DNA from 2 places in the Rhizobium sp. 0TCS1.26 genome. Region 2 is predicted to be linked to the other one. Evidence: riboswitches for the same ligand, from Rfam matches in the RefSeq annotation. Region 2 holds a riboswitch; the other holds the start of a gene.
The links. Region 2 has a riboswitch for S-adenosylmethionine ahead of metA (homoserine O-acetyltransferase MetA). Riboswitches for the same ligand answer to the same signal wherever they lie in the genome.

Region 1: it holds a riboswitch for S-adenosylmethionine, as region 2 does, so the genes downstream of both, AAIH46_RS11740 (O-succinylhomoserine sulfhydrylase) here and metA (homoserine O-acetyltransferase MetA) in region 2, are expected to answer to the same signal.

What each region holds. Positions count from the first base shown of each region.
Region 1 covers NZ_JBCIYV010000002.1:935,138-942,839, reverse strand. The annotation lists gene AAIH46_RS11760 (aspartate aminotransferase family protein) at 1-646, shown strand, start outside; gene argF (ornithine carbamoyltransferase) at 698-1,615, shown strand; gene AAIH46_RS11750 (Hsp33 family molecular chaperone) at 1,817-2,806, shown strand; gene apaG (Co2+/Mg2+ efflux protein ApaG) at 2,893-3,285, opposite strand; gene AAIH46_RS11740 (O-succinylhomoserine sulfhydrylase) at 3,416-4,600, opposite strand; SAM riboswitch at 4,641-4,719, opposite strand; gene AAIH46_RS11735 (2'-deoxycytidine 5'-triphosphate deaminase) at 4,789-5,883, shown strand; tRNA gene AAIH46_RS11730 (tRNA-Gly) at 6,007-6,080, shown strand; gene AAIH46_RS11725 (glycosyltransferase family 2 protein) at 6,116-7,702, opposite strand, start outside.
Region 2 covers NZ_JBCIYV010000004.1:283,912-291,613, reverse strand. The annotation lists gene AAIH46_RS19195 (ABC-F family ATP-binding cassette domain-containing protein) at 1-318, opposite strand, end outside; gene AAIH46_RS19190 (thiamine diphosphokinase) at 327-980, opposite strand; gene AAIH46_RS19185 (hypothetical protein) at 1,093-1,230, opposite strand; gene AAIH46_RS19180 (AAA family ATPase) at 1,646-2,485, shown strand; SAM riboswitch at 2,543-2,620, shown strand; gene metA (homoserine O-acetyltransferase MetA) at 2,685-3,605, shown strand; gene AAIH46_RS19170 (vWA domain-containing protein) at 3,618-4,799, shown strand; gene AAIH46_RS19165 (aldose epimerase family protein) at 4,883-5,908, shown strand; gene speB (agmatinase) at 5,921-6,976, opposite strand; gene AAIH46_RS19155 (aminotransferase) at 7,157-7,702, shown strand, end outside.

The DNA.
Region 1 (7,702 bases), on a different contig from region 2:
CCAGGGCGAGGGCGGTATCCGCACGGCATCCAAGGAATTCCTGCAGCAACTGCGCAATCTCTGCGACGAGCACGGCATGCTGCTGATCTTCGACGAGGTTCAGACGGGCGTCGGCCGGACCGGCAAGTTCTTCGCCCATGAATGGTCCGGCGTTACGCCCGACATCATGGCCGTGGCAAAGGGTATCGGCGGCGGTTTTCCGTTTGGAGCGTGCCTTGCGACCGCTGAAGCTGCGTCCGGCATGAAGCCCGGCGTGCACGGAACCACCTATGGCGGCAATCCGCTGGCGATGGCGGTCGGCAATGCCGTGCTCGACATCGTGCTGGAAGACGCCTTCCTGCAGAATGTCCGCGACGTGGCGCTGGTGTTCCGCCAGGGACTCGCGGGCATTCAGGACCGCTTCCCCGAGGTCATCGAGGAAATCCGCGGTGAAGGCCTGATGCTCGGCATCAAGGCGCGCGTGCCGGCCGCCGAACTGACGGTTGCCATGCGCGAGGAGTATCTGCTGGGCGTGCCGGCTGGCGACAACGTCATCCGCATCCTGCCGCCGCTGGTGGTGACCGCCGAAGAGGCCCGCGAGGGCTTGGCTCGTATCGAACGCGCCGCCGAAAAGCTGCAGAGCGAAAAGTTGAAGAAGTCGGCCTGACGGCTGCCGTAGCGAGCGGGCCGCCGGATGGCGCCCCGGATGGAATGGACCATGGCATCACCCAAGCATTTTCTCGATCTCTCGGCCGTTTCCTCGGGCGAACTGCGCACCATTCTGGATGACGCGCTGACCCGCAAGAAGGCAACCAAGGCCGGTACAGCCGACAAGCCGCTTGCCGGCAAGATGCTGGCGATGATCTTCGAGAAGCCGTCCACCCGTACCCGTGTTTCCTTCGATGTCGGCATGCGCCAGCTGGGCGGCGAGACGCTGTTCCTGTCCGGCACCGAGATGCAGCTCGGTCGTGCCGAGACGATCGGCGACACCGCCAAGGTTCTATCGCGCTACGTCGATGCAATCATGATCCGCACTACCGATCATCGCCGGCTGATGGAAATGGCCGAGCACGCGACCGTGCCGGTGATCAACGGCCTGACCGACGAGACGCATCCCTGCCAGATCATGGCGGATCTCTTGACCTTCGAGGAACATCGCGGTCCGGTCTCCGGCAAGACATTCGCCTGGACCGGCGACGGCAACAATGTCCTGCATTCCTTCGTCGAAGGTGCCGCCCGCTTCGGCTACCAGATGAACATGGCCGTGCCGATGGGCTCCGAGCCGCTCGACAAGTACCTCAACTGGGCCCGCAACAATGGCGGCGAGGTCATGCTGTGCCATGATGCCGAACGTGCCGTCGAGGGTGTCGACATGGTGGTCACCGACACTTGGGTGTCGATGAACCAGGAGCACAAGGCGCGCGGCCACAACATATTCCAGCCCTTCCAGGTCAACGAGCAGCTGATGCGGCGCGCCCGGCCGGAGGCGCTCTTCATGCACTGCCTGCCTGCCCACCGCGGCGAGGAAGTCACCGACGGCGTCATTGACGGTCCGCAGTCGGTGGTCTTCGACGAGGCGGAAAACCGCATGCACGCGCAGAAGTCCATTCTCGCCTGGTGCTTCGGCGCGGTCTGAACGACTGCGTCCGCGCAGGCTCTGACCGAAAACCTTGATTTGCCGGTGGCGCGCCCCCATCTGGCGGTTTTCCAACCCGCGCCGGCGATCAGTGTCGCGGCGGCGCTTCAATGACATCGTCGGCCCATCTCGCCCGGCCAAGCGGTTCCGCTCGGCTGTCTTTTGTGCGAAACGGATGGCTTCGGCGTGAAGGAGCAGATCATGGCAGAAGCCACAGTTGAACTGACCGATATCAATCTGGCCGGCGACGACCATGTGGTGCCCTTCCAGGTGGAGGGCATGGACGTCCGCGGCCGCGCCGTGCAGCTCGGTCCGCTGCTCAACACCATTCTCGGTCGGCATGATTATCCGGCCCCGGTGGCGCGCCTGCTCGCCGAGGCGATCGTGCTGACGGCGCTGATCGGCACCTCGCTCAAGTTCGACGGCCGATTTACGGTGCAGACCAAAGGCGATGGTCCGGTCGATCTGCTGGTTGCCGACTTTTCGAGCCCGGAAAGCATGCGCGCCTATGCGCGCTTCGATCAGGAGGCGCTGGACGCGGCCATTTCGGAAGGCCGGACATCGCCGCCGGAGCTGCTCGGAGAGGGTTACCTCGCCTTCACCATCGACCAGGGTCAGGGCATGCAGCCCTATCAGGGCATCGTGCCGCTGGACGGCTCGTCGCTCGAGGAAATCGCCGGAGTCTACTTCCGTCAGTCCGAGCAGATCCCGACCAAGGTTCGCCTCGGTGTCGCAGAACTGCTTGATCGAGACGAGGACGGCAAGCCGCGTCACAACTGGCGGGCAGGCGGCGTTCTCGCACAGTTCCTGCCGCCGGCGCCGGAGCGCATGCGCCAGCCGGACCTGCATGGCGGCGACGGCGACGAGCGCGACGAGGAGCATGTCAATGACGACAGCTGGGCGGAGGCCCGGATGATGGTGGAGACGGTCGACACCGACGAGCTGACGGATCCGCAGGTCGCCATCGAGCGGCTGCTGTTTCGGCTCTTCCACGAGCGCGGCGTGCGCATCTACGAGCCGCAGGGGGTCCTCGACCGCTGCAGCTGCTCGCGCGACAAGATCAAGGGCGTGCTCGACGGCTTTACCGCGGAGGAGATTGAGGCAAGCCAGGAAGACGGCCAGATCGCCGTCACCTGCGAATTCTGCTCGACCACCTACCGCTACGATCCGTCAGAATTTACCGCCGCCTGATCATCTACGCAGGCAGCCGGCAGATATGCCGGTTGCCTGCGTGCATCTTGTTGGCGGCTGTGGCAGCGCGGGGCGTCGACTGACGCTTAGTTGAGAACCCGCATCAGGCCCGGGCTGTCGAGGGAGAAGGCGGGGATGGCGACGATCAGGGTTTCCCCTTCGTCAGTCTCCATCTGGTAGTGGCCGAACATCAGGCCCGACGGCGTGTCGAGCGGGCAGCCGGATGAATACTCGTATGTATCGCCCGGTTTCAGCCGCGGCTGTTCGCCGACGACCCCTGGTCCTTCCACTTCGTCCACCAGGCCGTTCTGATCGGTGATGTTCCAGTAGCGATGCACCAGCCGGACGGTCAGCTCCGAATGGTTGGCGATGACGATGCGATAGGCCCAGACATAGCGGCTCTCATCCGGGTCGGATTGCTCCTCCAGATAATAGGGTTCAACGGCGACCTCTATGTCCCTCGTCCGTGCGCGATACATGCAGACCTCAATCCTGTGGCTAGGGATATTGTACAGGAAGTGGCTGAGGTCAAGAAACGTGCCCGCGCCGGAGCGCGAGCTGCATGTATTTGCCTAGTTGATGCCGCTCGCGACGAGCGGCCGGCGTCCGTCAGCCGGCGACCTTGGCGATCGCCTGGGCCAAATCCTCGACCAGGTCGTCGCCGTCCTCGATCCCGCATGAAAGCCTCAGCGTGCCGGGCGAAATGCCCAGCTCGGCGCGTGCGTCGTCGGTGAGGTTCTTGTGCGTCGTGGTTGCCGGATGGGTAATCAGGCTCTTGGCATCGCCGAGATTGTTGGAGATCTTGATAACCTCCAGCGCATCCTGGAGCGCAAAGGCTGCGTCCTTGCCACCCTTCAGCTCGAAGCAGACGAGCGTAGAGCCGCCCGACATCTGCCGGGCGATGATATCGGCCTGCGGATGATCCTTGCGACCCGGATAAATGACCTTGCCCACCTTGCTTTGATCGGCGAGGAAGTCGGCGATCTTTGCAGCGCTCTCCGTCTGCTGCCTGACGCGCAGCGGCAGCGTCTCCAGACCCTTCAGAAGCGTCCAGGCGTTGAACGGCGACATGGCCGGACCCGTGTGGCGGAAATAGTCGTGCAGGTTCTCGTTGATCCATTCCTTGTCCGACAGGATCACGCCGCCGAGGCAGCGGCCCTGGCCGTCGATATGCTTGGTGGCGGAATAGACGACGACGTGCGCGCCGAGCTCCAGCGGCTTCTGGAAGAGCGGGGTCGCAAACACGTTGTCCACCACCAGCTTTGCCCCCACCTGGTCGGCGAGCTTCGCGACGCCGGCGATGTCGACCACTTCAAGCGTCGGGTTGGTCGGGCTTTCGAGGAAGAGCACCTTGGTGTTGGGGCGGATCGCCGCTTCCCAGTTGGCGAGATCCCGGCCGTCGACCAGCGTGCATTCGACGCCGTATTTGGGTGCCAGCGTTTCCACCACGTAGCGGCAGGAGCCGAACAGTGCGCGGGCGGCAACGATGTGGTCGCCGGCCTTCACCTGGCAGAGGATGGCGGCGGAAACGGCGGCCATGCCCGATGCCGTGGCGCGCGCATCCTCGGCGCCTTCGAGTGCGATCATTCGCTTTTCGAACATGTCGTTGGTGGGGCTGCCGTAACGGGCGTAGATGAAGCCGTCGGTCTCGCCCTTGAAACGGGCTTCGGCAGCGGCTGAGTTTTCGTAGACGAACCCTTGCGTCAGGTAGATCGCTTCAGACGTTTCGCCGTACTGCGAGCGCAGCGTGCCTTCGTGGACGAGTTGGGTTGCGGGGCGCCAAGTCTTGCTCATGTGTCACCACTTCAAACAAAAAAACCGGTCGCATAGCAGACCGGTTTCGCACCCGGTCTTTTTAGCCACTTGTTTAACGTGGCTGCAAGCCGACCGGCCAAATCACCACGGGATAAGCTTGGATAGCCCCAAGCAATCCTTGCGTCAATTCCCCGCTTTTGCTTTTGTCCCCCGGAAGGATAAGGGCAATGATACGCACAGCGGGCATTCTGGCAGACCGCGCCATAGGCGCACTCTTCGACGGCGGCAGGCTGAAAAGCGAGGCGCAGCTCGATCACGACCAGATCCAGCCGGCCAGCCTCGACCTGCGGCTGGGCTCGAAGGCGCTGCGCGTGCGCGCCAGCTTCATGCCCGGCCGCGAGCATACGGTGGCCGACAAGCTGGCGCGGCTGACGCTGCACGAGATCGATCTTGAGCCGGGCGCGGTTCTCGAAACCGGCTGCGTCTACATCGTGCCGCTGATGGAAAGTCTCGATCTGCCTGACGACCTGTCGGCCTCCTGCAACCCGAAAAGCTCCACCGGCCGCCTCGATATCTTCACCCGGGTGATGGTCGACCACGCGCAGGAATTCGACAAGATCCCCGCCGGCTATAAGGGGCAGCTATACCTCGAGATCTCGCCGCGCACCTTTCCGGTCATCGTCCGGCGCGGCTCGCGCCTGTCGCAGATCCGCTTCCGGACCGGCCAGGCGCTGCTGAGCGAGGCGGACGTCGTCGCCCTGCACGAGGCTGAAACCCTGGTGGCGAGCGAAAACCCCAACGTTTCAGGCGGCGGCATCGCACTTTCGATCGATCTGAAGGGCACCGGCCCCGACGGGCTGATCGGCTACCGCGGCAAGCATCATACCTCGGTGGTCGATGTCGATCGCAAGGCAGTGCTCGATGTCCTGGATTTCTGGGAGCCGCTCTACAGCCGCGGCCGCGACGACCTCATCCTCGATCCCGACGAATTCTACATCCTGGTGTCGCGAGAAGCTGTGCATGTGCCGCCGCTCTATGCCGCGGAAATGACGCCCTACGATCCGCTGGTCGGCGAGTTCCGCGTACACTATGCCGGCTTCTTCGATCCGGGCTTCGGCCACGCGCCGTCCGGCGGGTCGGGCAGCCGTGCGGTTCTCGAGGTGCGCAGCCACGAGGTGCCGTTCATTCTCGAGCACGGCCAGATCGTCGGCCGGCTTGTCTTCGAGCATATGCAGGAACGCCCGCAGGCGCTCTATGGCTCCGGGCTTGGTTCCAACTATCAGGCGCAAGGGCTGAAACTCTCCAAGCATTTTCGCGGCTGAGGCAGCGCCAGGCGGCTCTTCCCGTGTACTGAAGACGGTTTGCAAGCAACGCACCGGTTCCCTTGGCTGCCGCCTTTTCGCTTGAAGCCGCCGCGCTGTTGATGCTAATCCTGCGCACCGCAGGCGGGTGTAGCTCAATGGTAGAGCAGCAGCTTCCCAAGCTGAATACGAGGGTTCGATTCCCTTCACCCGCTCCACTCCCCAGTGTCTCCTCATGGTGTCAACGATCCGGTCAAAGCGGCCGGCTGTCGGTCTTATCCGCTTGGCGGACCGGACGGTGCGGCGTCTTCTTCCAGAAGAACGGATTGGTGCGCAGCTCGTTGACGGCGCGCCAGGCGGCATAGGAATTCATCAGCCAGTGGAGCGGAACGGCCACCCACCGCCAGCCCACCTTGCGCCGTTCCGTCTCGATCATCGATCCGACGCCGAGCGCCAGGAACGTGGCATAGCTGCCGAAGACGTTGGCGGTGTCGACCAGCATCAGGAAGAGCGTCGCTGCCGGGATTTCCACCACCGTGTTGGAGATCAGCACGAAGATGCCGTAGCCGAGGAAGGCGAGGATCAGCGGGTGCAGCAGTGCCGAGATCAGCATGCCGCCGATCAGCAGGTGGAAGACGAGCGTTGCCGCAAGTCCCATCTGCCGGGTCGTGCCGAGCGGATCACGGGTCATCACCAGCCACGTCTGCAGCCAGCCCTTGAACCAGCGCGTCCGCTGGCCGGTCCATACCGGCAGCGAGGTCGGGGCATCCTCCAGCGTCTGGCAGCGCAGCGTCTCCGAGCGGTAGCCCATGCGGTAGAGCCGGAGACCGAGATCGGCATCCTCCGTGACGTTGAACGGATCCCAGCCGCCGACCTTGCGCAGCACGTCGGTCCTGAAATGGTTGGAGGTTCCGCCGAGCGGCATCGGCATGCGGTAGCGCGACAGCATCGGCAGCAGGCCGCGAAACAGCGCCGCATACTCGACCGCAAACATCGTGCTGACGCCGTTTTCCGCCAGGTTGGCGATGATCAGCGGCGCCTGCAGGCAAGCAACTTCGGGCGGACGCGAGCGGAAACGGCTGCAGGCCTCGAGCAATTGCTGCGGATGCGGACGGTCTTCCGCGTCGTAGACGGCGAGATAACTGCCGCGGGCACCCGCCAGCGCATAGGTCAGCGCCTTGGGTTTTGTGCGCGGATGACACGGCGGCACCTCGACGATCTCGAAATGCGCCGGCAGGCCGAGCCCTTTGAGCGCCTCTATGGTCTCCCGGTCGTCGGCCTCGCAGACGAGCTTGACGTCGAGCAGCGACGATGGCCAGTCTAGCCGCCGCAGACTTGTCACCAGTTGCTGCGCCATGCCCGCTTCCCGGTAGAGCGCCACCATGACGGTGTAGCAGGGCAAGGGATCTTCCGGCATTTGCAGCGGCAGGTTGCGCTTCTGCCGCTGCTGGAGGACAGCCGCGATTCTCAGCATCAGACCGGCGAGATAGAGGAACGACAGCGTGGCATGCGCCAGCGGCAGCAGCAGGCCGGGCGATGACAGGCAGAGGCCGACAATAGCGGTGACGAGACAGCCGGCCGCCAGCCCCTGCCGACCGGTGGCGACGACCCGTGCCGAATAATGCGGCTCGCGGTCGAACAGGTCGGTCACTGCATGTCGCACGCGACGCGCCGCGCCCGCTGCCCAGACGGCCCGCCGCATCGCCGATGGCGTGGTGATGGCGAGCCCGCGGCCGAGCTCCGGCAGGCGGATCAGCAGCGCCGAGAATTCCGCAAGCCGGCCGGCTTGGGGAACGATGGCCACCTGCGGCGGCTTGTGCCGGTGGTTGATGCGGATCTG
Region 2 (7,702 bases):
GAGCAGATAGGTAACGCGGTAGGCGTCGTCGCCCGGGCCAAGGCCCGCCTCGGCATAGGCCTGGACCGTCTGATAGCTGCCGAAGTCGGGTGCCTGCTCCAGATAGCGGATGGTCGCCGACGGATGGCGGAACACCTCGCCGGACTGGGATTCGACCAGGCCTGCGGCAATCTTCATCAGCGTCGACTTGCCGGAGCCGTTGCGGCCAACGAGGCAGATGCGGTCGCCCGGCTCCACCTGCAGATTGGCGCCGTCGAGCAGCGGCGCGCCGCCGAAGCTCAGCCTGATGTCGTCGAGCTTGAGGATGGGAGGTGCCATTCGGTCGTCTAGACTCCGCTGAGGTCGTAGGGTCTGGCGAGCAGGATCGCCCGGCCGCTCTTCAGCGTCACGGAGATCGGCCCGTCTGCCAGATTGGATATGGTGCGCGACGACCCGAAGGTCAGCGAAAAATCGGTGAGCGGATAGCGCGCATTGCGGATCGTCAGGCCTTCGAGTGCCGTGAAGCCGAGCACCGAGAACAGCGCACCTTGCGGCAGGTCGAGTTCCAGCCGGTCGCCGCCGGTCATCGGATAGGCTTCCTCATCACCGGACGAGAGCATTACCTCGTAGCCGTCCTCGACCAGACCGAGACCGTTGAGGTAGTGCTGCAGTGCATGGTCGGAACGTTCGCCGCCCAGGGCCCCGGCAAAGATCAGCCGGGTGGCGCCCCGGGCGATGGCTTCGGCGACGGCGATCTCGCCATCGGTCGCCGCCTTCGATGCCGGGTAGGTGCGGCGCTCGATATCCGGCCACATGCGGCTTAGTGCGGCGTCGCTGCTGTCGAAATCGCCCACCCAAAGCTCCGGCTTCAACCCCAGGCCCTGCGCATGGCGCATGCCGCTGTCGGCGGCAATGACCCTCGTTCCATCGACAAGCGCACGCAGCCGATCGGTGAGGGTCAGGTGGCCGCCCAGAAGGATGGTGAAGGAGGATGAACTCATGGCCTGCCCTTAGCGCATCTTCGGGCAAAAGGGAAAGGCCGAAGACGCGGCAGCGGGCGGCTTGAAGGTCGCGGCGGCTATCGCCGCGGCCGATGTCGGGATGGATAGGACTCTAGCGCTTCTTCGGGGCGGCGGCTTCGGCGCCCTTCAACTGGGTGGTGAAGGTGGAAGTCGGCGCTGCGGCGGCCTTCGTCTTGTCCTTCTTCGGTTTGCGCACTTCGCGGTTCGAACGTACCTGACCTTTGGCCATTGATCTTGTCCTTGTGGCCCGGCTCCATCTGCGGAGGGGCGTTGCGGGGGTAGCAAGCTGTATCGGATGTGGTGGCGGATCGGTTTGTCGAGGGCGGCGGGCAGACCGTCTTTCTCAGAGGCTGGTTTCCGGGACTGGCTATGCGAGAGTGACATCCTGTCCGGAGTGGCTGTCGGCCGCATCGATTGGCTGATCGGAAGAAGAAGGCTGGCGGCACGCAAGGCTTCGGCCGCCGCTCCGGAGCGACCTTCGGCTGGCCCTGCGATGTCTCGTGACCTTTTGCCAGCCTCGCAGATCGGCTGGGGAATACAAGCGCAATCTTGTGGCCCCAGGCGTCCGGACGCCGCTTGCGGACCCGGTGCCGGCTGATTACCTTCCGCCCAGGCCTTTCGAACCCTGCAGGAGCATCCACCGCATGCAATTTACCGGTACCGCGGACTACATCGCCGACAAGGACCTGATGGTCGCGGTCAATGCAGCGATCCGCCTCGAGCGGCCGCTGCTGGTGAAGGGCGAGCCAGGTACCGGCAAGACCGAACTGGCGCGGCAGGTGGCGGCGGCGCTCGATCTGCCGATGATCGAGTGGAACATCAAGTCGACGACCAAGGCGCAGCAGGGGCTCTACGAATACGACGCAGTGTCGCGGCTGCGCGACAGCCAGCTCGGCGATGCGCGGGTGAACGCGGTGTCGAACTACATCCGCCAGGGCAAGCTGTGGCAGGCCTTCTCCTCGGACACCAAGGTGGTGCTGCTGATCGACGAGATCGACAAGGCAGACATCGAGTTCCCCAACGACCTTCTGCAGGAACTCGATCGCATGGAATTCCACGTCTACGAGACGGGCGAGACGGTGAAGGCCAAGGTCCGGCCGATCGTCATCATCACCTCCAACAACGAGAAGGAACTGCCGGACGCGTTCCTGCGCCGCTGCTTCTTCCATTACATCCGCTTTCCGGATGCCGAGACGCTGTCGCGGATCGTCGACGTCCACTATCCCGGCATCAAGCAGACCCTCGTGCGCGCCGCACTCACCCAGTTCTACGAGATCCGCGGGACTGCGGGCTTGAAGAAGAAGCCGTCGACCTCGGAGGCGCTCGACTGGATCCGGCTGCTGGTGTCGGACGACGTCGATCCCGAGACGCTGCGCGGCGACGTCAAGAACGCGCTGCCGAAGCTGCACGGCGCATTGCTGAAGAACGAGCAGGACGTGCATCTCTTCGAGCGCATGGCGTTCATGGCGAGGCGGGAGCGATAGGTGGCAAGGCCGGACATTCCGGATTGATTGACCTTCGGCTGCGAAAGGCCTATTGAGGACACTCTTCGTGGTGATTTGGCCGGCCGGCTTGCAGCCACGTTAAAAAAGTCGCTAAAGGGCCGCGAGAAGATGTGAAACCTTCCACGGACCGGTCGCGACCATTCGCTGCCGGTTTTTTTGTTTTTGTAGGTTCGAGCCCATGCCGATCAAGATCCCCGATACCTTGCCCGCCTTCGACGCACTGGTGAACGAGGGCGTGCGGGTGATGACCGAGACCATGGCGGTGCGGCAGGACATTCGTCCGCTGCAGATCGGCCTGCTCAACCTGATGCCGAACAAGATCAAGACGGAAGTGCAGATGGCCCGTCTGGTCGGTGCCTCGCCGCTGCAGGTCGAGTTCTCGCTGGTACGGATCGGCGGCCACAAGGCCAAGAACACCTCGGAAGAGCACCTGCTGTCGTTCTACCAGACCTGGGAAGAGGTGAAGGACCGCAAGTTCGACGGCTTCATCATCACCGGCGCGCCGGTCGAGATGCTTCCCTACGAGGAAGTCACCTATTGGGAGGAGATGCGGCAGATCTTCGACTGGACCGATACCCATGTCCATTCGACGCTCAATGTCTGCTGGGGCGCGATGGCCGCCATCTATCATTTCCACGGCGTGCCGAAGCACGAGCTGAAGGAAAAGGCGTTCGGCGTCTACCGGCACCGCAATCTCTGCCCGTCCTCCATCTATCTCAACGGCTTCTCCGATGATTTCCAGGTGCCCGTGTCACGCTGGACGGAAGTCCGCCGCGCCGACATCGAAAAGGTCCACGGGCTGGAAATCCTGATGGAATCGGAAGAAATGGGCGTCTGTCTCGTTCACGAGAAGAAGGGCAACCGGCTCTACATGTTCAATCACGTCGAGTATGATTCCACATCGCTGGCGGACGAATATTTTCGCGACGTGAATGCCGGAATTCCGATCAAGATGCCGTACAACTACTTCCCGCATAACGATCCGGCACTGACGCCGCAGAACCGCTGGCGCAGCCACGCGCATCTGCTGTTCGGCAACTGGATCAACGAGCTCTACCAGACCACCCCTTACGATCTGGAGCAGATCGGCACGCGGTAGCAAGGACCCGGCATGTTCATCCCCTTCTTCCTGAAGCTGAAGGACGCCAGGGTCCCGGTCACGCTGCGGGAATTCCTGGACCTTCTGGAGGGTATGGAGGCCGGACTTGCCGATTTCGATGTCGAGGCCTTCTATTACCTCGCCCGCGCCGCGCTGGTGAAGGACGAGCGCCACATCGACCGCTTCGACCAGGTGTTCTCCGCCCATTTCAGCGGCGTCGAGGCCATCTCCGGCATGGAGGTCAACGAGCCGGAGCCGCTGCCGGAGGAGTGGCTGCGCAAGCTTGCGGAAAGGCACCTGAGCGCCGAGGAGAAAGCGCTGGTCGCTTCGCTCGGCGGCTTCGAGGCGCTGATGGAGACGCTGAGGAAGCGGCTTGAGGAGCAGCAGGGCCGCCATCAGGGCGGTTCGAAGTGGATCGGCACGGCCGGCACCTCTCCGTTCGGGGCCTATGGCTACAATCCGGAAGGCGTGCGCATCGGCCAGAAGACGTCGCGGCATCGCCGGGCGGTCAAGGTCTGGGACAGCCGCGAGTTTCGCGATTTCGACGATGCCCGCGAGATCGGCACCCGCAACATCAAGGTGGCGCTGAAGCGGCTGCGCCGCTGGGTGCGCGACGGTGCCGCCGATGAGCTTGACCTCCCCGGCACCATCCGCTCGACCGCGGAGCACGGCTATCTCGATGTGCAGACGCGTCCGGAGCGGCGCAATTCGGTGAAGCTGCTGATGTTCTTCGATGTCGGCGGATCGATGGACGATCACGTGGCCGAGGTGGAGGAGCTCTTTTCGGCAGCCCGCTCGGAATTCCGGCACCTGGAGCACTTCTACTTCCACAACTGCCTCTACGAGAGCGTCTGGCGCGACAACCGCCGCCGCTCGACGCGCCTGCCGGTCACCGAAATCCTGCGGACCTACGGGCCTGACTACCGGATCATCTTCGTCGGCGACGCGACGATGAGCCCTTACGAGATCAGCCATCCCGGCGGCTCGGTGGAGCACTGGAACAAGGAGGCCGGCGAGGTGTGGATGGGCCGGATGACCGCGCATTTCCGGCGTGTCGCCTGGATCAATCCACTCGCCGAGCCACAGTGGGATTTCACCCAGTCGGCCATTCTCATGCGGCGCATCCTCGACGGGCGGATGTACCCGCTGACGCTTTCCGGCCTGGAGCAGGCAATGCGCGCCCTGACCCGCTGAGCGTATTTCAAGGATTGCGAAGGAACCGGTTTTGGCGCAGTTTGCGCCGCGCCAGATCGGTGAGAAGACTGAGGACAGGACGGATAAGCATGGCAACGCAAGGTGAAATCTTCGGCACGACGGCCGCGGGCGAAACGGTGTACCGGGTGAAGATTTCCGGCGGTGGCCTGACCGCCCACGTGATGACCTGGGGCGCCGTTATCCAGGATCTGCGGCTGGAAGGCCACGAGGCGCCGCTGGTGCTGGGCTTTGCCACGTTCGACGATTATCCCAAATACTCCTCCTATTTCGGCGCAACCCCCGGCCGCGTCGCCAACCGCATCGGGCACGGTCGGTTCACGCTCGACGGCAAGCAATACCAGCTCGATCTCAACCAGCACGGCACGACACATCTGCACGGCGGCAGCGACGGTCTCGGCAAGACCAACTGGACGATCATTGCCCATTCCGACAACAAGGTGATCCTGCAGGTCACCGACACGGACGGCCGCGGCGGCTATCCCGGCAATTGCACCGTCACCGCCACCTATGAGCTGAAGGATGATGGCGTGCTCAGCGTCATCTACGAGAGCGTTACCGATCAGCCGACGCTCGCCAACGTCTGCCAGCACACCTATTTCAACCTCGACGGCCGCGAGGATATCCTCGGCCACGACATCATGATCGCTGCCGATCACTATCTGGAGCTCGACGAGGAGCAGGTGCCGACGGGCGTCCTGGTTCCGGTCAACGGCACGCCGATGGATCTGCGCCAGCTCGGCCCTGTTCGCCGGAGCGGCGAGGATGGTGCGCAGGTCGATTTCGACCACAATTTCTGCCTGTCGGCAAATCGAACGGAAAAGCGTTCCGTTGCACTGGTGCGCAGCGTCAACTCCGGCGTCTCGCTGGAAGTGCGCACCACAGAGCCGGGCGTCCAGCTCTATTGCGGCTTCAAGCTGAAGCCGACGGTGCCGGGGCTCGGCGGCGCGGTCTATCATCCGTATGGCGGGCTTTGCCTCGAGACGCAGATCTGGCCGGATGCCATCAACCACGATGGCTTCCCGAGTGCCATCCTTCGCCCCGGCGAGGTGCTGCGCCAGGAGACCGACTACGTGTTCGCCAAGAGCTGAGGCGCGTCGTCCTCAAGCCTTGCCGGTGATCGCCGGGCTGAACACCATCAGGCTGAGGATCTCGAACAGCACCTGCGCGCCGGCATGGGCTGTATTGGTCGTCGCGTCATATTGCGGCGCGACCTCCACCACATCGGCGCCGACGAGGTTGATGCCCTTCAGGCCGCGGATGAGTTCCAGCACTTCGCGCGTCGTCAGGCCGCCGACCTCCGGCGTGCCGGTGCCCGGCGCGAAAGCCGGATCGAGACTGTCGATATCGAAGGAAAGATAGGTCGGGCCGTCGCCGACGATCGCTTTTGCCCTGTCGATGATCGCCGGGATGCCAAGCCCGGTTATCTCCTCGGCATGGATCACGGTCATGCCGCTCTCGTAGGAAAACTCCCAGAGATATTCTGCCGAGCCGCGAATGCCGATCTGTACGGTGCGCGTCGGATCGAGAACGCCGTCCAGCACTGCGTTGCGGAACGGGCCGCCGTGGTGGAACTTCGTCTGGTCGAAGCCGCCGCTGGTATCGCAGTGGGCGTCGATATGGATCATGCCGACGGGTCGGTGCTTGCCCACCGCCTTCATGATCGGATGGGTGATCGAATGGTCGCCGCCAACGGCAAGCGGGATCACGCCGGCATCGACGATCTGGTTGAAGCGCTTCTCGATGTCGTCGTGGCTCATCTCCAGCCGGTAGCGGCTGCGGAACGGCACGTCGCCGATATCCGCGACGCGCAGGTCGTGGACCGGGGCGCAGCCGAGGACATGGTTGTAGGGTCCGATGCGCTCGATGCTGCGCAGAGCCCGGGGGCCGAAACGCGAGCCCGGGCGGTTGGTGACGCCGAGATCCATCGGCACGCCGGTGATCGCCACCTGCAGGTCGCCGAAATCGGGATTGTCAGCCTCGGCCGGCCGGTAGGGCGCCGACAGGAAGGTCGGCACGCCCGCATAGGGTGCGGCACGCGTGCCGTTGCTGAAGATCTTCTCGCCCACCTTTGCGAAAGCCGGGTCGAAGATCTCGCCGCTTTCGCTGCTGCCGTACTTTTCCCGCAGCGCCGCCAGTTTGTCTGCATCCAGGCTCATCTTCTGCTCCCATGCCGCTGTCGGCCATACCGCGCAAACCCATATGCGCAATCGCCGTGCATCGCCGGCCGCTGCCTTCGTTTCGCGCAGTATCGGCGCAAATAGCGCGTGAAATCAATTGACAATTGGCCTGCCTCCACCGTTAGTCGGCGCGTTCAATCTCATTGCAGGCCGCCCTTCATGCCCTTGTCCTCCCCCGCCTTCAACCCGCTCGTCGCCCGGATCTCGCCGCCTCCCGTGCCGTCCGTCCAGGCCTGGGCGCGCGCCTATGACGGCGCCAAGGGGCCGCTGATCGACCTGTCGCAGGCCGTCCCCGGCTATCCAGCGCATCCGGACATGCTCGGCTTTCTCGGCGAGGCGGCATCATCAACGGCTTACACGGGCTACGGTCCGATCGAGGGCGAGACGGTCCTGCGCACCGCCTATGCGGCGCATGTCTCGCAGGTCTGCGGCGCCGATCTGTCGGCCGATACCATCCACATCACCTCGGGCTGCAATCAGGCGTTCATCTGCGCCGCCATGGCGGTTGCCAGCGCCGGTGACACGGTGCTGATGACGGAGCCCTTCTACTTCAACCACGAAACCACGCTTTCGATGCTCGGCATCCGCACAAGCTTCGTCGCCTGCGGTGCCGACAACGGCTTCCTGCCGACATTGGAGGACGTGGCGGCGGCGATGACGCCGCAGGTGAAGGCACTGGCGCTGGTGTCGCCCAACAATCCGACG